DNA from 3 places in the Paenibacillus sp. 23TSA30-6 genome. Region 3 is predicted to be linked to each of the others. Evidence: riboswitches for the same ligand, from Rfam matches in the RefSeq annotation. Region 3 holds a riboswitch; each other region holds the start of a gene.
The links. Region 3 has a riboswitch for cyclic di-AMP ahead of E0698_RS01685 (hypothetical protein). Riboswitches for the same ligand answer to the same signal wherever they lie in the genome.
Positions count from the first base shown of each region.

Region 1: it holds a riboswitch for cyclic di-AMP, as region 3 does, so the genes downstream of both, E0698_RS21815 (C40 family peptidase) here and E0698_RS01685 (hypothetical protein) in region 3, are expected to answer to the same signal.
Region 2: it holds a riboswitch for cyclic di-AMP, as region 3 does, so the genes downstream of both, E0698_RS07380 (3D domain-containing protein) here and E0698_RS01685 (hypothetical protein) in region 3, are expected to answer to the same signal.

Region 1 covers NZ_SLTL01000030.1:46,198-54,299, reverse strand. The annotation lists gene rluF (23S rRNA pseudouridine(2604) synthase RluF) at 1-139, shown strand, start outside; gene E0698_RS21840 (flagellar motor protein MotB) at 274-1,101, opposite strand; gene motA (flagellar motor stator protein MotA) at 1,094-1,888, opposite strand; gene E0698_RS21830 (hypothetical protein) at 2,076-2,369, shown strand; gene E0698_RS21825 (4a-hydroxytetrahydrobiopterin dehydratase) at 2,489-2,788, shown strand; gene E0698_RS21820 (GNAT family N-acetyltransferase) at 2,864-3,370, opposite strand; gene E0698_RS21815 (C40 family peptidase) at 3,676-4,176, opposite strand; cyclic di-AMP (ydaO/yuaA leader) riboswitch at 4,182-4,319, opposite strand; gene E0698_RS21810 (hypothetical protein) at 4,605-5,432, opposite strand; gene E0698_RS21805 (M1 family metallopeptidase) at 5,444-7,456, opposite strand; gene E0698_RS21800 (YwhD family protein) at 7,581-8,087, shown strand.
Region 2 covers NZ_SLTL01000006.1:102,291-110,392, reverse strand. The annotation lists gene glgA (glycogen synthase GlgA) at 1-1,176, shown strand, start outside; gene E0698_RS07400 (hypothetical protein) at 1,292-2,368, opposite strand; gene E0698_RS07395 (M20 family metallopeptidase) at 2,411-3,589, opposite strand; gene E0698_RS07390 (ABC transporter substrate-binding protein/permease) at 3,737-5,200, shown strand; gene E0698_RS07385 (ATP-binding cassette domain-containing protein) at 5,187-5,909, shown strand; cyclic di-AMP (ydaO/yuaA leader) riboswitch at 6,156-6,328, shown strand; gene E0698_RS07380 (3D domain-containing protein) at 6,336-7,004, shown strand; gene E0698_RS07375 (polysaccharide deacetylase family protein) at 7,162-7,968, opposite strand.
Region 3 covers NZ_SLTL01000001.1:316,182-324,283, reverse strand. The annotation lists gene kdpA (potassium-transporting ATPase subunit KdpA) at 1-735, opposite strand, end outside; gene kdpF (K(+)-transporting ATPase subunit F) at 886-960, opposite strand; gene E0698_RS01685 (hypothetical protein) at 1,176-1,571, opposite strand; cyclic di-AMP (ydaO/yuaA leader) riboswitch at 1,686-1,861, opposite strand; gene E0698_RS01680 (hypothetical protein) at 2,035-2,202, opposite strand; gene E0698_RS01675 (glutathione peroxidase) at 2,326-2,802, shown strand; tRNA gene E0698_RS01670 (tRNA-Leu) at 2,953-3,035, opposite strand; gene E0698_RS01665 (urease accessory UreF family protein) at 3,299-3,988, shown strand; gene E0698_RS01660 (XRE family transcriptional regulator) at 4,341-4,562, shown strand; gene E0698_RS01655 (helix-turn-helix domain-containing protein) at 4,690-5,073, opposite strand; gene E0698_RS01650 (helix-turn-helix domain-containing protein) at 5,181-5,555, opposite strand; gene E0698_RS01645 (MarR family winged helix-turn-helix transcriptional regulator) at 5,741-6,196, opposite strand; tRNA gene E0698_RS01640 (tRNA-Leu) at 6,360-6,442, opposite strand; tRNA gene E0698_RS01635 (tRNA-Lys) at 6,458-6,533, opposite strand; tRNA gene E0698_RS01630 (tRNA-Glu) at 6,615-6,686, opposite strand; gene E0698_RS01625 (DeoR/GlpR family DNA-binding transcription regulator) at 6,930-7,688, shown strand; gene E0698_RS01620 (Cof-type HAD-IIB family hydrolase) at 7,735-8,102, shown strand, end outside.

The DNA.
Region 1 (8,102 bases), on a different contig from region 3:
TGGCTATGAAGTGAAGAAGCTGCAACGTCTACGGATTATGAATATTCGTTTGGGGTCGCTTCAGAGAGGCGCCTGGCGTGACCTGACAGAGACGGAGAAGCAGGAACTAGGTGAGATGCTGAATTATACACTCAGCTAAGCCTGAGGGCTTCTCATGGCTGATAGATGGTACGGCAATGGATAGGACAAGAGGCAGAGTGGAATAGCACAATGAAAAGGCACCAGCTGCATAAAAAATGCGGCGGTGCCTTTGTCTATATAACATATGCATAATCAACCTTCATTCGAGCTTGAGGTAGGACTGATAACTTGTGTGCCGTTCTGATATTTACGTAGTACGGAAATTTCGACACGGCGGTTTTTGGAGCGTCCTTGACCATCCTGATTGCTTGCTAGTGGACGATACTCACCATAACCGATGGATACAAATTTGGTTGGATCAAGCTGCGGATTGAGCAGCAAAATGCGCAAGAAATTCAGAGATCGTTTGGCACTCAAATCAAAGTTGGACGGAAACTGACTATTGGAAATCGGCACATTATCTGTATGGCCTGATACGATGACATCATAGCCAGGAAATTGCTGGAGCATGCTGGAGATGGACTTGGCCAGCTTTCGTGCTTCCGGTTTTACCTCAGCCTGACCCGATGAAAACAAGGCGTTATCGCTAATGGTGATCATGAGCTGGGATTGGTTCAGCTTCGTATTGAGCAGCGGAGTCAGACCATTATTTTCAATATACTGATCCATCTGCTTTTTGAGCTTTTTCAAATCCTCTTCTTCCCGCTGGGCGAGTTGCTTTTGCAGTTCAGCCGTAGAAGTGGCTTTAGACTTTATAGGTTGTGTTACCTGTTCTTTATTTTTGCCCATATCTGCGGATTGTGACGATGGATTGGCAGCAGAGTGCTCCAGAATCCCTGAGCCTCCGTTAAAGGCTGAACTCATGGATTGGGCCATTTCCTCGAATTTTTTGGCGTCGAGCGAACTCATCCCGAATAAGACGATGAAAAGAGCTAGCAGAAGGGTCATCAAGTCGGAATATGGCAACAGCCAGCTTTCGTCGGCATGCTCCTCGTGCGGTTCATGTCTTTTTTTACTCACCGGAATCCCCATCCTTCTCGGCCAGGGTAGCCCGTTCGGTCGGAGTCAGGAATATCGTCAGCTTCTGGCTGATCGCAATGGTGGATATACCTGATTGAATCGAGAGCAGGCCTTCGACCATCATTAATTTAAGCTCTACTTCTTTTTTGGATAACCGTTTCAGCTTATTGGACATTGGATGCCACAGGACGTAACCTGTAAAAATACCGAGCAACGTCGCAATAAAGGCAGCCGCAATGGCATGAGACAGCTTTTCCATGTCACTAAGGTCGGCTAGAGCGGCAATCAGACCTACGACGGCACCGAGTACCCCGAGCGTCGGAGCGTACATACCAGCCTGAGAGAAAATCAGCGCACCTGAGCGGTGTCGATCTTCAGTAGCATTAATGTCCTCCATCAGAACGTCACGTACGAATTCCTGATCATTACCATCAATAATCATACGCATACCGCCACGCATAAAGAGATCGTCGATCTCCTCTACCTTGGATTCCAGCGCTAACAGGCCTTCGCGACGGGTAATGGATGCCCATTCGGTAAACGTGCCGATGAGCTCTTTACGGTCCAAAAGCTTTTGTTCCGTGAAAATAACCTTGAACAGTTTTGGAATCCGTTTAATTTCTGCCATCGGGAAGGCCATAAAAATACTTGCTGCCGTTCCGACAAAAATAATCATGTAAGCAGCGGGATTGTTGACCAAGTTGATCACTGGCGCGCCTTTGAGAATCATCCCGACGACCAATGACATAATCCCGAGTACAAGTCCGATAATGGTTGAAATTTGCATGATACACCTCATCCATGAGAATAGATTTTGAATCCTTTCATGCCGCCGGGGTCGTCCTTGCCCCAGGCACGTCATTACAAGACGGATTATAGTATTTATCGACAAAACTCTCTTTTTTGTTAAGTACGAATTTCCGGTATAATAAGGTGATTATCTAATGAATGGTGGAAGAATTGGAGGAAATGGCATGGGAGTGAAGCACGGACGGGAGTATGAACAAATTTTGAACGATTTGACAGAGGCTGTGGGACACATTCCGGATAGCTATGAATTTTTCGAAATGGAAGCAGAAGATTGGGACAGGCTGGACCCGGCAGGGCGTCAGGAAGTCAATGAAGCGCTGGCTGAAGACCTGTTTTATGCGCTGGGTACAGAGCCCGTTATCGCTGTGGGCAGCGGCGTTGTCATCTATGAACCGGAGCAGCACCGTATCTATGTGCTCATTGGGGATGAGGAGCTAACGTCGGTACCTTTGATTTGAACAGGTCCGTCTTATGGATTTATCAACGGGGCCGTGGTAATATGGACACCACTATATCGTAGTTTTGGTCGCATTCAAGCGGCTGAAAGGCTTCCGTATAAAAGGGGAGGAGTCGTAACATGCCTTTTACACAAGAAGAGATTGAAGCACATCTGGAGAAGCTGGAGGGCTGGGAACTGGAGGAAGGACGCTGGATTGTCCGCAAATATAATTTTTCCAGTTTTATGAAAGGGATTGCATTCGTGGATGAAGTTGCTGCTATATCGGAAGCATTTAATCATCATCCATTCATTACGATTGATTATAAGACCGTGACCCTGCGCTTAACCTCCTGGGATGACGGTGGCATTATGGCCGTAGATATTAAGGAAGCCCAACAATATAATGAAGCTTTTGAGAAAATGCGTAGCAGTCATTGAGCTGATCATGGTCTGCCATATGATAAAAGCGCCTTCGATATACAACAATGCCGTTGTATGCCGAAGGCGCTTTTATCATTGAACATGAGGCTGGGGGTCAGGATGATATACCATACAATGAAACGGCTTTTTGCCATCGGGAGTCTGACGTTCATAGGTATCCGTAATCTCAAATCCGGCTGCCTTGTAAGCCCGAATGGCGCGCCCATTCCAGGTCAGTACCTCCAGATCAATTTCATTCTCCGGGTTGCGTCGTCTGGCTTCCTCGGCAATGGCACGGACAAAATCGGCGCCTCTGCCATGTCCACATAATTGGGGGTGCATTCCCAGACCCAGCCGGGTCACTCCAATCATCGGGAAATATTGAGCAAATCCGGTTAGCGTGTTCTCGTCATCCAGTACAGCAACATATTGCTCTTGGCGAAGCGTGGGGCTTCCAAATTCGACTTCAAGTGCCTTCATTTGTTCCCAAGGTAGCCAGCCGTATATGTTGTAGGGTGGATCATAGCGCCACTCACATATCGCAGCCGCCTGCTGTTCGTCCATCGGTACGATCCGGTAGTTAGATATTGAGGCCGGCATGTCTCCCCATCCTCCTTTTACAAGTACTTAAACCATTAACAACAGATTGTAGACAAGTTGCAGGGGATTGGCAAGCGGTGTTTATTTCATACCCAAGTCGGGTATACATTCAATAAGAAAGCTTTACTGCTCATATGCTCCCCCAGCTGTGACGGTAAAACCGACGATGTTCGCAAAATCTGAAACCTTTTGAGGTGTCAGTTCGTCAGTAACGATAACGTTTCTGATGTTGTGGACATAAAAAACCGCAATTCGATTCCGGCCAGAATCAAATTGCGGCTCAGGGTTAGTTTGCTGTTCGTTAGTTATTCTACGTTGTCGTCATCAGGAGTTTCAGAAGCTACAGCGTGGTAAGCGTCTGTGCTCATAATTCTTTTTGCACCGACATAGCGGTTAGCGTAATAGTTTTCGTCCAGTGAGCTAACAACTACACCACGTGAAGATGAGGAGTGGGCAAATTTCCCTTCACCTACGAAGATACCTACATGGGAAATGCCTCTTCCTGTGGTGTTGAAGAACACCAGGTCACCAGGTCTCATTTCGTCGCGGGATACGGAAGATCCCATTTTGAATTGTGATCCGGATTGATGGGGCAGATTAATTCCTAGTTTGTGATATACATACATTGTGAAGCCGGAGCAATCGAACCCGTCGAGTGTAGTGCCTCCGCTTCTGTAGTTCGTTCCTTTGGCATCTTGGATGACCTGGTCCATCTTAGAGTCTGCAAATGCACTTCCTCCACCGAATGTAAAAGATGTAAAGGCAATGGCGAGACCCATGGCTGCGATCGTTAGCTTCTTCTTCAAAAAAAATATACCCCTTCCAATGCCTGCGAGGTTAGCTTAAGGATTCGGTAGAAGGTTCCCCTATGACCACTCTGTTGCGAGATCAATTCACCCAAACTGGTTCCCCCGCTTCCCAGGTGCCAGGAATTAGGCTTAACTTAAGATGTGCACCTTGGAGAGCAATATTCACGATAACGATGTTTTTAAGGTAAAGGTTACAATAAAGATTACAAAGTTGTTACTATCAGTTCACTGCGATTATTGTAACAAAGTCGGCTGGCTTTGGCAAATGTTTCATCGCAAAAAGTTACAAAAAAATCTGCTCCCTTTATCGCGGGAACAGATTTTGTTAAGAGTATTCAGTTATGTGCCGTTTGCCTGGATATGAATGGAGATGGATAGTTGTCTTTGGACAGCCAGAAATTGTTCGGGAGGAACGGAGTGAAGGTTCAACCTCTGCCGGAGATATCGGTATGCCATAGTCGGTACTGTGAACTGATGTGCCATAGCCTGACCAGACTGGTAACAAAATGATACGTTTGCTGGAGAATGAGTGCCAGCATACCAGTCCAAATCATCGCCATGGTGCCGAATAGACCAAGGACGAGCAGTACACCTGCACCGAGCAGAAGCGAAATACCGATAGCCGGGAGGATTTGGCGAAAGAAGGCAAGCAGCGACGATTGTATGGCGTGACCACCTACGGTGCCTAGCTGCATGTACAGGATGCACTGGCGGATGAACCAGCCATAAGCAATCCAACCGATGGCATAGGGCAGCACATGCAGGAGATAGGCGGGAGATTGCAGCGCCCCTGCCACGATAGGGTAGAGCTTAGGCACCACCCAGAAAGCAGGGAGCAGCAGGAGTCCAAGCTCGATGACGTAATAGATCAGCGATGACAAGCCATGACGTTTCATTCCGCGGAAAAAGGACAGACTCTGTGGCTCGGTCGCATGGGTGTGCAGACTTTGGTATATTCCCGCCCGGATGAAGGGGGTAATCAGTGTACGCAGCACCGTTGCCCCCAGTAGTATCCACAGATACATATGAACCTCTTGGTTGTCCGTCAGGGCAATCTGGCTCTCCATCCAAAACAACGTCTGTCCCAGTTCATTTTGACCCTGATCGGGGTAGCGCAGCAGCAGGGGAGTAACGGCGGATTGTACCAGCCGATAGAGAAAAACGCCCCATAGCAGTCGATACAGAAACAAAATGATGACAATATAAAATTGTATGCGCACAAGCGCCCAGCCTTCTTTTATAACAGTACGCATCTATAGACACCTCACCATGACAGACTTCCAAGCAGTGTCTCCAGCAGCTTGGTTACACTTATGCTCCAACGGGTCTGGGTTTTTTCGTTCAGTTCGGCCTTCAGGTTGTTGTTGATATGCTTGTTCTCCAGCGCAATCGTGTACAGCGGATCAACAATCACATGGGAGACCGGAGATGCGCTTTTTAGTCGATAGGTGGTGCTTTTGCCCGTTCCGTCCCATGCCTTAAATATCGTTGTGCCGTCCTTGAAGGTAAATTGAACAGGGACCTTGGGATAATCCGCCCCTTTTTTGCTGAGTGTAATGGTTGCTTCGTATCCATTGGCCAGCTTGCGGTTCGTAATGCGATCCACTGAAAAATCCGCCATCTGGCCGTCGTATACATATTGTTCAAAATAGTGGCTCCACGAACGTCCGGTGACTCTTTCGACGATACGCTGAAAATTCTGCGAGGATGGATGCTTGAATCGGTAGGTCTGGACGTAGGTACGCATAATGCGATCCATTTTTTTCGCGCCGACCTGTCGTTCAATGCCACGCAGCACCAGTTTGCCCCGAGAATAGGCATTTTGTGCATATTTAGCAGCCGAGCCGTACTTCCAAGACTCACGGTTTAACGGCTGAGGGGATGATACCTGTCCAGACTGTAACGGCAAGTTAGGGACGAGCCCATATTCCTGCTCCATGAGTCGTTCCTCTGCATAAGAGGTAAAGCCTTCATCCAGCCATGGTTCCTCGAATTCGTTGTTTGCCACCATTCCATAGAAATATTGATGCCCAATCTCATGAACGACCGTCCGCTCCAGACTATAGCCGGGATTCGGATTATCCGCCGCTGCAGCCGTAATGAGTGTGGGATACTCCATGCCGCCCGCGCCGCTGCCTGCTTTGGGTGGTACAACGATGGACAGGGTCGAGTATGGATAAGGCCCGTACCACTTGCTGTAATAGGAAAGAGCGGCCTTGGCTGCGCTCATATAGCGTCCCTTGAGCTCCTTGTGCGATGGGTCGAGATACAGCTTGATTTTGACACCCGGCACCTCAGCAGAGGAAAATGGTTCTTCTGCGGCTACAAAATTCGGTGAAGCGGCCCATGCAAAGTCGTGCACGTCATCGGCATAGAATTGATATATTTTTTGTCCATTTTGCCGGACTGCTCCACGGGTGGGAAATCCGGTTGCAGCCACGATGTGTGTTTCAGGCACTCGAATCCGCACACTGTAAATTCCGAAATCTGCGTAAAACTCGGAGTTTCCATGATACTGATGCAGATTCCAGCCTTCCTCGGCGCGTCCGCGCTGTCCTGCGGTTTCGTAGACGCTGAGTTTGGGAAACCACTGACCTGCCATGACAAAATCATCTGTTGCGCCCATACGTGCGAAGATGGCGGGTAGCTTTACCTCAAACTTCATATATAATGTAATGCTTTCACCGCCTCGGACCGGCTTGGGGAGACGTACCTTCATGAGCGAGCGGTCGTTCACGTTACCGTCATCCGGCTGTACGTATTGAGTCCTGTGCATGAGGGATAAACCGTCTTCCGTTTTAAGTTCAGTTAGTGTCATGGAGCCAAAGCCGTTCTTGGGCATGGTGTCGCCGCGCAGCTTGCCCCCGGATTCCTTCATGAAGGTGGTTTCCATGGAAGAGAAGGCATTGGGGTACAGATGCAGGTACAGATCGTTCACGGTTTTGGTGCCCGGATGCTTCCATGTAAGCGTCTCGGTGCCCCGCAAAACCTGTCCTTCTTCCAGAGACACGTCAATGTGGTATTCCACCACACGCTTGCTAAGAATCTCCGAAGCAGGCTGTGGAGGACTTTTGGGTACGTCAGGCAGGATATTTGCCCCCAGGGGCTTGCCCATGTTTGGCGCAAGCGCAGACTTCGACTGGGAATCGTACATCGGTTTGCCCAAGGATTGCGAATTCGACTCGGATTGAGGCTGCCAGGCAAACCATAACGTCCCTGCGAGGAGACCGAGGGCTAGTGTAGACAATAAAACGATTTTGGTGCGTGCTGGGGTCATACAATGGATACCTCCCGTTGACAAGCATCTACAGCATGTATATGTTTGCTTTCGGGAGATTATTAGTTAAAATATTTATAGTGTAGAATGAGTGTCAAGACGGAAAATGGAGGCTTAGTGACGCATGAGTGAAAATCAACCGGACGGCAAAAAACAGATTGCACTGAACATTGTCAGTGGCAAGAGTAAACATAAGGGCTTCGGCGCAGGTTCAATCGACCTGAACAGCATGTCCCCGGTCATTATTGACCGCGGCGAGGCAAAAATTGATGTCGGTGCCATGCATGCCAAAAGTAAAGTAGAACGCGGGATTAAGTTTTCTACCAATAAAGAGGATGTACCGAACGGACGCCAGGTATGGCTGGTATGGGTAGCCGTGGACCGCACACCCGAAGGGCGTGTGTACGGTGGAGCGACTGCCTGTGAGATGCTGATTGACGACGAAGCCAAACGCGGCTGGAAAATCCTCGCCGATCACGTCAACCGAATGGACTACGCGCTCAAGCGCCGTTTTATGCTGGATGATCTCGGCAGCGAGGATAAAGCAGCGCTCAAAAGCCTGCTGATCTCGCATAACGAGGAATGGTGGGACGCTTCGCCTGAGGAATTGAAGCAGGTGCTGGAAGGGTAATAACTTTGGTTAGAG
Region 2 (8,102 bases), on a different contig from region 3:
GAATATTACTTCGGTCGTGACGGGATTTACGGTTATATGGATGATGGCGAACGCTTCTCCTTTTTCAACCGGGCGATTTTGGAAGTATTGTCTGATTTGAATTTCCAACCGGATATTTTGCATTGTCATGATTGGCATACCGCGATGGTGCCGTTGCTATTGAATGCCAATTACCGTCATTTGCCCTTTTACAGTGATATTCGCACCGTGTTTACGATACATAACCTACTGTATCAGGGGGATTTTCCATATGAGGTCTTAACGGAACTGCTGAATCTCGACAGTAGCTATTTTACCCCTGAGGGTGTGGAGTATCATGGCAGACTGAATTTTATGAAGGGCGGGCTGACCTACTCGGATCATGTCACCACAGTAAGTCCTACCTATGCAGAGGAGATTCAGACAGAATTTTACGGGTATGGGCTGGAAGGGCTGCTGCGTAAGCTGGGAGAGCAGGGGCGTTTATCGGGTATAGTGAACGGAATTGATACCAAAAGCTACAATCCTGCTACGGACAATCGTATTTATACGAAGTACCGCACCAGTCTGGTCAAGAAAAAGGAAAACAAGATCGGTCTGCAAAAGGAACTGGGTTTGCCGGTACGACCGGATGTGCCTTTAATTGCGATGGTAACCCGACTTGTGGATATGAAGGGACTGGATCTGGTAACAAGGATACTTGATGAGATCATGTACTATGATGATATTCAGTTTGTCGTGCTAGGCACGGGAGATCCGGCCTTTGAGCACTGGTTCCGGGAAGCGGCCGGACGTTATCCCTTGAAAATGTCGGCACAGCTGGCATTCAGTGAACCTTTGTCCCGTAAAATTTATGCTGCAAGCGATATGTACCTTATGCCGTCGAGGTTTGAGCCTTGCGGGATCAGCCAGTTGCTGGCGCTTCGCTATGGTAGCATTCCCATTGTACGGGAAACGGGCGGTCTGAACGATACCGTACATGCCTACAACGAGTCTACAGGCGAAGGGAACGGTTTTAGCTTTAAAAACTACAATGCACATGATATGCTGCATACGATTCGTCGTGCGGTTGATTTTTATCGCCAGCCTGAGCATTGGTCCAAGCTTACACACACTGCTTTTGCAGGAGAGTACAGCTGGGATGTGTCGGCGGGAGCGTATCTGGATATTTACCGTTCACTGATTGGAAACGAATGAACTGAGTGTACTGGGTAAAAGTGTTCAAATGATGCAGAATTGACAATGTACAATGGAAAAAGGGCATTCCTCATGAAGCCAATAGTGGCGGGGGAATGCCCTTTTTTTGATGTGATCAGTCGCCTCCGCCTCCACCACAGCTGCTTCCGCATGAGGAGCTACTACTGCACGAGGAATGGCTGCCGCCGGAATCACCTGAATCGTGGTGAGATGAGCCTCCATCATGGGAGCTACCGTGGGAAGAGTGATGGTGCGAGTGGTACGTATCCCAGTTGGAGCAGCCACTTGCTGAACTACAGCCTGATGAGCTTGCTAATGCGGCACTTCCTGTAGTATCCGGATGCATGTGCAAGGCAAACTGTTGGGGTTGATACCAGGAATACCATACGACGGCCAGCAGTAGATAATCACTTTGCAAATAGTTGACCTTCGGCAGTCGCTTGCCATCTGGATCATCTACAGCTTCATTTACCCGGATACGTAGATGGTCCACGATCCTCTGAACCGCTTGCTGTGCTTGCTGAGAGATGGCCATACCCTCTTGCGTATTCCAACGGTCGCCTGCTGGCTGCCCGGAAGTTGCCAGCTTGTAATAGTGTGCAAGCTCGTTATTCGGTAATGGATGATTAAAAAAAGCCCCCCATAAGCTCGCACTATAGCGGTTCCAGCCAAAGCATTCTACATACAGCCAGTCAAACCATGCCCTTTCATCCGGCATCGGCTGTGAGCCGGAATGAGGGGCGTGGTGCAGCATGCGACCAAAGAAGGCTTCCGAGAATTGCTGGTACTCCCGCGTAAACATCAGCATTTCGTGCCACAGTTCATCTACATCCGGACTAAACATCGGCACCCGATTCATAATGGCGCATAGCATAAAATATCGTTTTAGCTCATTCCAGCGCCAATCGTATTCCTGCTCCGTCAGGTGAGGATGGGCTTTTATTACACGCTGCCTGACACTATGAGCGTAGGAGGCTGGAATAGATCGTTCCAAAAGCTGCATCAGTTCTACAATTTCTTTATGGCGCCCCTGTTCAAGGGAAGAGGGGGACGGGGAGCTAAGAAAAAATGCATTACGTCGACGTGTCTTTCGGTTTCCACGGTTCCTTCGGTATAATGCTCGGAAAAAAAACCACAAAATAATGATGTCGATCACAATAAACAACGCCCAAAAGCTGCTCATATTATTCATTTTGAATGCTCCTTTCTGGAAAGAAGGCGTAATTAAAAAAAATTAACGTTCGCTTTTCAGCAGAGCGAATTCTTCCTTGATTTGAGCCAGCAATTCAGGTTTCGTAATTACATCACAGGCGGTCCATGCCAGGGTTCTGGCGGCTAACAACATTCCTTCCAGCGCCCGATCCTGCATCGCTAAATCGCGGAATTCAGGTGTATGCAAGGCGTGCTTCTCGTCAATAACTTGAATGTAAGGATGAATGGCAGGACAGTGCAGCGACACATTTCCAATATCCATAGAGCCGTGATCTTCACCCTCTGTTATGTTCTCCTGCACAATGCCCGCCAGCACCAGGTTAGCGGTAAAGGCATCGGAAAGCGCGCAGTTGGTTACCATTTCATCATAAGATGTTTCATAATTCGAGGTTTCCAGACGACACCCAGCTTGTAAGGCAGCACCTTCAGCAATTTGAATGACACGGCGAGTCAATGAATTCAGTTCATGACGTGTAGCAGCCCGTATATAAAATTGAGCGGAAGCATAATCAGGAATAATGTTCGCTGCCTGGCCTCCTTGATTAATAATGCCGTGAATACGTACCGTACTCTTCACCTGCTGGCGGAACGCATTAATGCCGTTGAACGTTTGAATCACTGCGTCCAGCGCGTTAATACCTTCGTGGGGACTGGCAGCGGCGTGAGCGGATTTCCCAAAGAATTCGAACTGTACAGCATCAATTGCCAGCGATTTGCCGGATTTTTCATAGCGGTCATAAGGATGTGTCATGAGCGCTATATCGCAATCATCGAACAAACCGGCAGCCGCCATGGGAACCTTGGCACCGCGCGTTTCCTCGGCAGGTGTGCCGTATACTCGTATTTCTCCGCCGATCTCGTCAATGACTGATTTGAGGCCGACAGCAGCTCCTGTACTCATCATACAGATCAAATGATGTCCACATGCGTGTCCCAAGCCTTTCAGAGCGTCATATTCCGCCAGAAAAGCGATGACTGGCCCGGGTTTGGCTGCTTTATAAGTCGCAATAAAAGCCGTTTCTATATCCATAACAGGGGACTGAACTTCAAATCCGTGAAAAGCCAATTCCTCTTTTAGACGGGCAGAGGCCAAAAATTCCTCATTTCCCAGTTCAGGGTTGGCACCAATATATAAAGAAATGTCCTTGAAACGTGCTGCATGCTGCTCAATGGTGCGTTGGATCGTATTTTTGTTATTCATGGAAAAACTCCTTTGTAAAAGCTGAAATGTAGGTATTACGTCAGGTATGCTGAAATTGTACTATAACATTCATTGCATATTCATGCATATTCATTTATAATGACACAATCTTATTTATTATAAAGAATTTAAGGAGAGAAAAAAAGATTGAAAAAGGCATATCGTTTTACCGCCCTGATTTTGACGGCGGTTATCTTGCTGCTGGCTGGTCTTCCTATGCTCACTGCATACGGAACGGAAGCGAAGACACAGCAAAAACTTGTACTCGGCATGAGTGCCGATTTTCCGCCGTATGAGTTTCATAAAGTAATTAACGGTAAGGATACCATTGTAGGCTTTGACGTTGATATTGCCAATGAAATTGCCAAGGATCTGGGTGCAGAGCTGGTTATTGAGGACATGAGCTTTGACTCGTTGCTGCCTGCACTGCAAAGTGGTCGTGTAGACCTGGTACTGTCTGGTATGACACCAACGGATGAACGCAGAAAGAGCATTGATTTTTCGGATGTATACTACCACTCCAAGCAAGTCATTATGGTACGTCCGGAGGATAAGGACAAATATCCGACGATGGCTGCTTTGAAAGGCGAGAAGATCGGCGCACAAAAGGGCAGTATTCAGGAAGAGATTGCTCAAAAAGTGCCCAATGTCTCTGTAACTTCGCTGGATAAAATCTCCGACCTGGTGCTCCAGCTTCGGACACAGCGTATTAACGCTGTCGTGATTGAAGACACTGTCGCTAAAGGATACACATTGGATGGCACTGTAACACTTGCCAAGGCGGTGCCTGAGGAAGCAGGAGCAGAAACGGCTGTAGGTATTCGTAAAGGAAATACTGAACTGCTGGCATCTGTAAATAAAACGTTGGCTCGCCTGAAAGCAGACGGGTCTATTGAAAAGTTTTCCACGGAAGCGAGTGCGCTCTCTGCGGATCGACAGGCTTCTTCCCATAACATCGTGGATATATTTTGGAAATATCGCAGCTTTTACGTTACGGGTATCGGCTACACGTTGTTGCTGTCTGCGCTCGGGGTACTGTTCGGATTTATCATTGGTCTGATCATCTCTCTGCTGCGGATGAGTGGTGTACGTATCATTGAATGGTTGGGTACGGCCTACGTAGAGGTACTACGTGGTACACCTATGCTGGTACAGCTTATGATCATCCATTATGGGGTTGCTTTGACGCTGGGCGTTAATTTTACGCCACTTCAGTCCGGTATTATTACGTTATCTCTGAATAGCTCGGCATATCTGGCTGAAATTTTCCGTGCAGGTATCCAGGCAGTGGACCGTGGTCAGATGGAAGCAGCCCGTTCACTCGGTATGGGACGAGGCAAAGCTATGCGTCACGTCATTTTACCGCAAGCGTTCAAGTCTGTACTGCCTGCGATCGGCAATGAGTTTATTACGATTATTAAAGAGTCCTCCATCATTTCTACCATCGGTATGGTGGATATTATGTATCAGGCTCAAGTCATTAAGAACATCACCTACGAAGGATTAAGTCCGTTCGTCATCGCGGCTGCTATTTATTTTGTAATGACATTCAGCTTGTCGAAGCTGTTGGGTTTATGGGAAAGGAAGTTGAGAGCCAGTGATCACCGTTAAACAACTGCGTAAATCGTTCGGCAAAAATGAAATTTTAAAAGGCATTGATATAGATATTGCCAAAGGCGAGGTTGTTGTCGTCATTGGCCCGAGTGGTTCGGGGAAAAGTACATTTTTACGTTGTATGAATCTGCTGGAGCAGCCGACCGTTGGGGAGATTTTGTTTGAGGGCGAGCCGATTACAGCCCGTGGTCATAATATTAATGCGACTCGTGAGAAAATGGGGATGGTGTTCCAGCATTTCAACCTGTTCCCGCACAAAACGGTGCTGCAAAATTTGACGCTTGCGCCGACTCAGGTTAGAGGCCAGTCAGCAAAGGAAGCAGAGAAAATTGCGCTGGAGCTGCTGCGCACCGTTGGACTTGAAGACAAAAAGGACACCTATCCCAATCAGCTATCCGGTGGACAGAAGCAGCGGATTGCGATTGCACGCGCCTTGGCGATGCAGCCGCATGTGATGCTCTTCGATGAGCCGACTTCCGCTTTGGACCCTGAAATGGTCGGAGAGGTGCTGGACGTGATGAAGAAGCTGGCTGAGGGTGGCATGACGATGGTCATCGTAACGCATGAGATGGGCTTTGCCCGCGAGGTAGGAGACCGCATTATCTTTATGGATAACGGTCAAATTGTGGAGCAAGGTACACCGGAGCAGGTTTTTGGCACTCCAAGCCATGATCGTACCCGGGATTTTCTTGCCAAGGTTTTGTAAGAAATGAGCTTGTAAAGGCTATGAAGCAAGCCCTCCACGGTGAAAGTTTGACGGGAGGGCTTTTTCTTTTTTTGTCATCCTCGTTCAGATTTTTGTAACTGATTTCGATTTCATAATGACAAAATTGTAACAGATGTAGTATGATGTTCAAGGTTCCCAACATTTTCATGCAGATAAGGTTACAAAATTGTGATATTATGCAGTGAGCCAAAACTTACCTGGGCAGCAGACAGCAACGACAGACGCTGAATGCGGGACCCAAAACCATGGGAAGTGCGGGGGACGTAACAACGGCAGTCACTTCTGATCCGTCTTCATACGAATGGATGGAAGGTGCCTAGGGGTGAATTGCATTAGCATAGGGCTTCTCCTGAGTCCGAATCCGACAGCTAACTTCGCAGGCATATTAGAGGAGGTACATATCTTTTGAAACATCTGAAACGTATTGGAAAAACAATGAAATTTGCAGTGCTGGCCGCAGCTATCGCAGGATTGGCACAGACAGCAGGGGTAGCCGACGCCGCTTCGCTTCATACCGCCAAGGAAGGTGATACCTTCTTTTTGCTTGCTCAGCGTTACGGGGTATCTGTAGAGGATCTGCAAAAGGAGAACCCGGATGTTGCTGCCAGCAATATATATGCAGGAGTACAAATTAAGGTTCCGGACGAGAACAAGGTAAAAGTCGCTTCGGATTCGAAGCCTCAGCTTTTGTCCGAGAAAGCGCCGGCCGGTGACGGTCAACAGGTTGAAGCATGGGGCAAAACATTTAACTACAGCAAAGTAGTTGATGTGAAGGCCACAGCGTATTCCGCAGCAGCCAGTGAAAATGGAAAATGGGGAGCAGTAGACTATTTCGGAAATCCGCTTAAGCTCGGTACGATTGCCGTAGACCCAAGCGTAATTCCTTTAGGTACGAAAGTGTTGGTTACAGGCTATTCCCATCCAGGGCTGCCGGATCAATCTTTTATAGCGGTAGCTCGCGATAAGGGCAGTGCCATTACGGGGAAACGGATTGATATTTTCATTCCGGGTAGCCCATCTTTTGTGAGTGACTTTGGTTTCCAAAATGTGAAGCTGTACGTCATTGATAAATAGTCTGTATAAACCAATGAATTATATTTACATAATATATATTATGTAAACCAATATCAAATAACTTAATCGCCGGTCCTGATTCATATGGGCTTTGTCGATTAATAAAGGGCTGTCTTGACTAGCAGAATGCATCTGCTCGTAAGACAGCCCTTTACTGTTATTTCCGCTCCGAGGTGTGAAGTAGCCGTGGAACCGTGACAAATTTGTACCCCTTGGCTTTCAGCGCTTGAATAAGACCCGGCAGGGATTGAACAGTGCCTTTCAGGTTGGAGCTTTGACCACCGCCTGCGTGCATTAAAATGATGGAGCCTGGTCCGGTAGCCGGGATCACATTACGCTGAATTTGTGTTTTACTCAGTCCCTTCCAATCGAGGGAGTCTACGTTCCAATTGACAATCATGTAGCCGTGACTACGCGCCCACTGGATCTGAGGCTCCGTAATTTCACCATAAGGCGGGCGAATCAGCTTGGGTCGAAAGCCAACGGTGGCCTCCAAAATATGTTCTGTTTTCTTAATCTGGTTGCGAAAGCGTTCCGGTGAAGCCTTCCTAAAATCCGGATGGGTATAGGAATGGTTGCCTAAGGCATGGCCTTCACGTACGATACGGCGAATCATGCCCGAGTGTTTTTCCGCACGGTGACCGACGATAAAGAAGGTGGCTTTGATACCATTCGCGTGCAAAATGTCCAGAACCTGCGGCGTATACCGTGAATCAGGCACGTCATCAAAAGTCAGGGCAATTTGCTGCGTATGCGGGCCGCACATTTTAAAAATATCCGAATGTTTTTTTCGAAGCATAGCTAATGTGGGAGTGGCTCGTTGTCTGCTCTTTTGTGCTGAAGAAACAACAACCGCTTCCTTGGGATGAGTCGTTCCGGTATCGGGAGGCGCATCCGCGTGAACGGGAAAACTCGAAAATGCTAGTAACAGTGCCATGATTGGCAATATTCCCCTGTACGGCATATGTATCCCCCTTTCCGTGCAGTGGTACCCCTGTTGCTTTCATTTAGTATGTACCTGCCATGTTGAAATTATGCTGCTGAACAGGTTAGACTATTGAATGGTTGAGTGGAAATGCAGCACAATACGGATGTAAG
Region 3 (8,102 bases):
TTCAAAAGGATGCGCCGAGTTGGCCCCATAGAAACCGCCCCCGTTCGTGCCCAAATGCTTGATCGATTCCATCGAAGCAACGGGTCCCAAAGCAATCTGCTGCTGTGTTCCGCTCAGCGTTGTAATATCCGCCGTAGACTGAAGCGTCTGCGGTACCTTCAGTCCGACCAGCACCAGCGTAAGTACAAAGGCCAATGGAAGAAAAATCCGTATAATCGCTTTGATAAAATCCTGAAAAAAGTTGCCCGTCCCTTCACCGCGCCGCGTCAATCCTCTCATAAAAGCCGCAGCAACCGAAAAACCGGAAGCAGCCGAAGTGAACATCATCATCGTAACGAACGCCATCTGCGTCAAATACGTAAGTCCGCTTTCTCCGCTATAATGCTGGAGATTCGTATTGGTCATAAAGCTGATCACTGTATTAAAAGCAAGTGACGCTTCCATATTGCCATTTCCAGACGGATTAACGGGAAGCAGTCCCTGCAAGCGCAGCAGCACATAGCTGATCGCCACAAGCACGACATTCGTAGCAATGAAGCTCATAACGTACGTGGTCCAACGCATGCTCTCCAGCTTTTTCAATCCTATAACCTTATAAATCAGCTTCTCCGTTCCGCCAAACACCCGATCTGTCCGATTCGGTTCATTTGAGAATACATGATATATATAGGTGCCCACTGGTTTCACCAAGAGCAGCAATATCACAATCACAATTCCAATTTGCAGCAGCTCCATCATCTATTCCCTCCTTCAAAATGCTCCTGCGTTTGGAACAACAGACGGGTTCATAGCACCAGGCGAGTGCACACGTTTGCGAAAACCCGCTGCCTCTGATGTCTCATCCACGATCTGCTGTCCCCCGCCCGCTTGATCCTGTTCACCTGATTAGAACTTTTCAGGATTCAGGAGTGCGTAGATTAAATACACAAACACAATCGCCGTAAGCGTAAGCACAACCATCATCCTTTTCGCCCTCCTTTGGAGGTCTGCGCATCACACCAGCGTACAAACAGCAGTATCACTCCATAACTCACAGCCATCACGAGCAGCATGTATATATCCATCATGTTCATACCCTCCCGTATCGGTCCTCAGATCGTCATTCTTACATCCTCGTAAAATCACCATACAATGAATTCGAAAATATTAATTTATATTATCCATACCGTAAGCGACTATCCGTTCAACAGGAAACCCACCTCTCCATTCAAAGTGTAGATCACATGGTCTGCTCCCAAACCTCGATAAATCCCTTGAGGATTACAGCCTTGTGTAATGACATAGACCGAATCTGATGTCAGCGGCCGGCATATTTGCAGAAAACGGCACGTCAGATTCAAGCTGTTCTCAAACAAATACACGCAGCCAATTTCTTTTTTGGGAAAATTCCATTTTCCTGCTTGCATCGTATTGATGCGCACAATATGCTCCACACCCATTTTTTTGAGCTGTCGTTCCTCCTGAGCGCTATTCGTCAGAACCGCAAACGCCAGTTTTTTGTACATAAGCAATTTCACAAAATTTCTGCCCGATTCATTCGGTGCAGTGACAATGATTAGCCGACCTTCCATCAGTAGCTCCTCTCCCGGTATAAAAAGACAACAAAAAGAAGCCGAAGGAAAAAGGCTTCCTCCGGCTTCTTACGTAACCATGATAAAATAAACCATGGTTGCACACGGCGGTTTGTTGCCTCTCCCTGTACGCTTACGAGGTTAGCTGTCGGATTCGGACGTGAGAGTCGCCCTATTTCTGGCACTTGGCCGGAAAATTCACCCCATGAGACACACGGCCCTCTAAAAGCCGCATAGATCTCGCTTGGTTCCCCCGCTTTTGCAACTGCAAAATTCAGCGCTATAGACAATTCGTTGCTGCTTCATTCACTTAATTTGAAATTACGTCTTGAATCATACACCCGCGCAAGGAACACTGTAAAGCTCACCTGCAGGGTTATAAATCGGCCTTTGGAGCAAAGAAGATGAATAATAGCGCTTACAACTGGAATATCCTTCTCCCAGCTCCTTCAAGCTCGGTTTTTCATCCCTTTTCGAAAATGATGGGCATGTCAATATTGGCGTATGGAGAGCTTTTTGTCCCTTTTTTTTGTAAAAGAGGAAGAAAAACTGCTGTATGCACCTGATAAACGCCGATTGAGCCTGTTTTTACGATGAGAAACACCGCAATTCGCCCCATTTGCAGTGCCATTTGCCGTTTTAAACAAAATACGATTTTACAGTTTCAGACAGTGCAATACATCTATTATAGACTTGCAACCCCTCGTTAAATTGCTTACAATTTAATTGTAAAATAGTAAATAGGAGAGATACCATGACCGTTTATGAATATGATGCACAAACCCTGCAAGGGAAAGAGATTCCGTTGTCCACATACGAAGGAAAAGTTCTGCTTATCGTGAATACAGCCAGCAAATGCGGGCTAACCCCTCAATACAAGGCGCTACAAGAGCTATATGACCAGTACCATGAGCAGGGGCTTGAAATCCTGGGCTTCCCCAGCAACCAGTTTGCCAAGCAAGAGCCGGGTTCCAGCGAGGACATTTCGGAGTTTTGCCAGATTAACTATGGAGTTACGTTCCCGATGTTTGCCAAAACAGATGTCAATGGCGATCAGGCACACCCTTTATTCCGCTACCTCACCCGGACAGCTCCGGGCGTACTAGGCTCCAAAGCGATCAAATGGAATTTTACTAAATTTTTAATTACACGCGAAGGTAACGTATTTAAGCGCTACGCCCCACAGACAACTCCGGATAAACTGGCGGGGGATATAGAGAAGCTCTTGTAGCAAAGCTTACAAGCCACTTCATCACTGTTCACAAGCAGCCGAACCAGGCGGCTGCTCCTGTGGCTAGGAAAAAAGGGATATAACAAAAAAAAGCATCCCTTCACGCCAAAAACGTGTCAGGATGCTTTTTTAACTGTGTCTTGCATGTAATGCGGTCGAGAGGACTCGAACCTCCACGGGCGTACGCCCACTACCCCCTCAAGATAGCGTGTCTGCCATTCCACCACGACCGCAAATTCTAATGTTTTGAGGCAACAGATTTATTATACTCCCTTGTATTCTATTTGTAAACATAAATACAATAATTATTTTTAAAGTCATATAATCTAACATATAAAAGCTATTAAAATATTTAATTTGACATACAAGCATCTTGAGTGTAAATATATATTACATAATATCACTAAAATTTTTCTTAATCCGATTTTTAAAGTCACTTAATATAACATAAAATTATACTCTAAGGAGGCGAACCGCTTTGCAAAAAGGCAATCGTTTGCTGAACTACGCATTGCTGTTGGACCCTTCCCTGCCTGTCGGTGGCTTCACTCGTTCCTACGGGCTAAAGGAGCTGTTTCGAAATGGTCGTTTAACCTGTCTGCAAGACCTGGAACACTATGCACGCACCGATCTGCATCCTCAATTCACATCCCTCGATGGCATGGCTATCAAAAGCCTTTATATCGCTGTTCAGCAAAATGATGGTTGGCGTATCGCTCTTATTGATAAAATGCTGCACGCCCAGCGTTCTTCCCTACAGCACATGAAAGAGTCACGCTTATCCGGCCAACGCCTGCTCAAGCTCGCTAAGGCTTTGTACCCTTGGCTTGAATTCGACCAGCTCGAAGCTATACTTATCCAATACAATGCGATTGGCACACTCGCAACCGTTCATACCTGGATTAACGTTTCTCTTGGAAATGATGTAGAGCAAACCATTCACGGCTACCTTGCCGCAGCAGTGTCCTTCTGTGTCGAAGATGCTTCCAAACTACTCCATCCTCCTTATGAGGAAAAAAATCCTGTTATTCAACGAATGACCAACGAGCTTCTAGACGCATGGAAACAATTCAACACCCCTGAGACTGAGCCAACCGCATTTCAGCGTCGCCTTCTGCAAAGACACTGGTCCAACTCCTACATTACGCAGCCACCCTATATGAGCAGCAACCACCAGCGCGGGTAAGATTCGACTAATTCCTTCGTCTGTCCCCATTATACGCCTCCAGCATCCCCCTGATGCCTGTTTTCACCCTTCCAGCACAACGCCAAAAGCACTTCCACCACTTTTTTCAGTGGCAGAGTGCTTTTTTTATCCAGATTACAACTGACATTTCTCACATTTACAGGCTCTGGATGGATTATTCAAACCATTTATCACTTAAATAAGTAATAAATTTATCTCAATTACGTATTTTAGATTGTAAAAACACGTATAAACGTGTATCATAGTTTTAGATGGTTAATTCTAACATGTTTACTGATGATTATTATAACACACCAATTATTCCGCAAGAATCCGTAAGGGGCGATTTCACTTGAACAACAAAATGCCTGTCACCTCCTTCGGGTGGGCCATCAAACAAAGGCTTGTCGAACTTCGACTGGATCAGAAATCATTTTGTGAAACGCATAACATCCCGCCTTCACGCTTGTCCAATCTGATTCACGGCACCCGCAAAGCACAAAGGTACAGAAAACAAGTTGCTGCAATCCTCAACATCGACGATAACGATTATAAGGAGGCATCACCACTCTGAAACCAACGATGTGAGCGTCCCCCAAGCATGCGGCATGCTATAACATCGGCAACCCAAATAAACTCGTCAATCGAACCCGTCGGTCCGTTTTACGGGTTTTCAACCTGAGTGATCTTTAGCGAGAAGATCATTCAGGCTGTGTTTTGTCATTCTCACCTTTTTGCTTACGATATTTCGCAAATTCCACATATTCTAATATGAAATCCTGTTCTTCTGTATCCAGATCCTCTGCCTGGCAATTCAATGGCCCCATCACTCCAAAAAAATAAGCAGCCTTCTGCTCCTGAAGTACGCCCTCACCCGGCTTGACGCCTTTCATTAACCAATCCAGCGATACATTAAAAAAGTCCGAAATCTGGATTAAATGCATCGTTCCCGGTGTTGTTTTGCCTCTTCTCCAGTCTCCAAGATTCCCCGAGCTGATTTTGAGCTTTTCACAAAACGCCTTCTTTGTCATTCCCCGATCCTTAATCAAGGATTCAATCCGCTGATAAATCGTTTGGTCTCCCAAAATTATCCCCTCCGACACCCTAACTTTTCTTGAACTATTCCCAAAATTTCAACCTTCATTGCAACCATACTTATTCGGTAATCATCACTTTAATATTCTGCACCCGTTTATTCTGCCGTTGAATCTTCCTGTTTTTTCTCTTTACGGAAGCGAGTAAATTCAATATACTCAAGTATAAATTCCTTTTCTGTTTCGCTAAGCTGTTCCCCCTGGCAATTCAGTTGCCTATCTGCATCAAAAAAATAAGGGTCTGTCGATTCCTTCAGCACCTCACTCTGAACATTCCGCCCCAACATGATCCAGTCCAGACTGGCATCAAAAAACGAAGCGATTTCAATGAGCTTATTCGTGCCCGGTGTCGTCTTGCCTCTCTTCCAATCACCAAAATTTCCTGTACTGATACCCAACTGCTCGCAGAATGCCTTTTTTGTCATTCCACGCTCCTTGATAAGCTCCTCAATTCGTTGGTAAATAGATTGCATAGAAGTTCCTTCCTCCCTAGCAGGCTCTCAAATAACGATATCATGTTTCCTGTTTTCATTTCAAAGATCACGTATGTTAAAATTGCCGAATTATGTATGTTGGTTTTCATTATACCACAATATGCAACAAAAACCGCCTGTTTTCCGAAGAAAACGGCGGCCTTCCGTCAGTTCGCCTACATCAATTACGGAGCAACGTTGTCGATTTTAAGGAAAATCTGCTTTAATTCGTTCAAAGTTTCACTCAGGTGCAATAAATCCTCTTCCGACAGAAGCACCAGTCTTTCTTGAATTTTACCGGAAAAGGTATTGAATACCTGCTCACAAAAAGCATCGCCCTCTTGTGTAATCGCCACATTCACGACTCTGCGATCCGAGTCACACGACTGGCGATCGGCCAACCCATGCTCCACCAGCTTGTCCAAAAGAGGGGTCATGTTCGGACGCGAGACATTAAGCTGTTTGGATAGATCAGATACCGTAGACAAGCGCACCTCCCGCAGAAGCATTAATACCTGAAAGTTATTAGGCGACAAATGTAAAGGAATATCAAGCGTGCCGAAGGTAAAAAATTTCTTCTTCACAATCGGAAACAAACCCAAAATATTTTCTGATATATCTCCCAACAGTTGAGTGTCCATATTTTTCACCGTCACTTCATCAGTTTATACTTATCATTCTATAACATTATGGCGTTATATTATACTATGGAATCATTATTTTATAATTATGACTACTTTATTGTATCATTACACAAACAAAAAAAGCCTCTACCGTGAGAGACCTTTCCGTTCATTCCATTGATGCGGTCGAGAGGACTCGAACCTCCACGAGCGTACGCTCACTACCCCCTCAAGATAGCGTGTCTGCCATTCCACCACGACCGCATAATAAAATATAAATGGTGAGCCATGAAGGACTCGAACCTTCGACACCCTGATTAAAAGTCAGGTGCTCTACCAACTGAGCTAATGGCTCATGCTGTTCATCCAAGATGTCCGCCATCAGACTTCAGGAATTTCCCTTAAGCATGTAACATGTAGTCCATAAAGACAACAATGACCCGTAGGGGAATCGAACCCCTGTTACCTCCGTGAAAGGGAGGTGTCTTAACCGCTTGACCAACGGGCCGTATTTTTATACACCAACTTGGCGACAAGAAAGAGTATATCAAATAGAAGAATGAATGACAATACTTATTTTAAAAAATTTAAAATAAGTTGTTTATCGAGAATTAAAACGCATTTTTACTTACGTAAATTTGCTTTATTCACGTTATTAGAAGCATAAAAAGAGATTATATTGCAAAATAACTTAACTTTACTTATAATCACTTACAGAATACCGAAATCATTTTAAACAGAGGAGCTTTTTATGTATCAAGAAGAGCGGATGCTAAAAATTGTTGATTACCTACAGCTTCACAAGCGTATTTCGGTGGATGATATTTGCGAATTTTTTAATGTATCACGAGATACGGCCCGCAGGGATCTGGTAAAGCTAGAGGAGCACCAGAAAATTATTCGAACCCGTGGCGGTGCCCTTCTACCCACACTGGATCACGAATTAACCAGAAACTATAAAGAGAGACTACTCACTGTATCCGAGGAAAAGCAAGTCATTGGACAAATAGCTGCCAGTATGGTTCGAGACGGAGATCGCATCATTCTCGATTCCTCCACCACCGTACAGGCATGTGCCGAAAGGCTCCATGTACAGGAGTGCTCGGTCATTACCAATTCGATTAATCAGGCTGATGTTCTTTCCGAAAAGGACGGCGTTTCGATTCATCTACTCGGCGGACGCTTGCAAAAGGAGCACCGTTTTGTCTACGGTTCTTCCGCCATCGCTACCCTGTCCCGCTATTTTGTAGACAAAGCTTTTGTTGGGATCGGGGGCATTTCTGTCCATGGATTGAGCATTAATCATGAAGAGGATGGTATGCTCAAGCACCAAATGATGAAACAGGCCGATCAGGTGATCATTCTTGCGGATCACTCCAAATTTGGTAAAAACCTTCCTTACCGCTTTGCCGATTTATACGAGGTGGATATCGTTATCACCGACTGTTTGCCGGACCCGGCCATGCTGGATGTTTTTCGCCGTCATGATGTTGAAATTATTGTTCCGTAATGTGGAAGAAGTATGAGACATATAGAAGAAGACAGGAGATGGAGAAATGAAACTGTTTGCGATTGATTTGGATGGAACACTGCTAAACGAGGAAGCAAAAATAAGCAAGGTGAACGCAGACGCGATCCGTAAGGCACAGCAGCAAGGCGTTCAGGTGACCATTGCCACGGGCAGAGCTTCTTATGATGCCTGGATCAAGCTGGAGGAAGCAGAACTCGTGACTCCCGTCATCGGAGCAAACGGTGCGACCGTACACGATGCACATCGTCGCCAGCTAACCTCTACACCGATGGACCGGAGTGAGACGTTTGAAGTGCTGAGCTGGCTGCGCGAAAACGATTTTTATTATGAGGTCATGACAGACCGTGCTATTTATTCTCCACAAAACGGACATCAGCTACTGGCTGTTGAAAT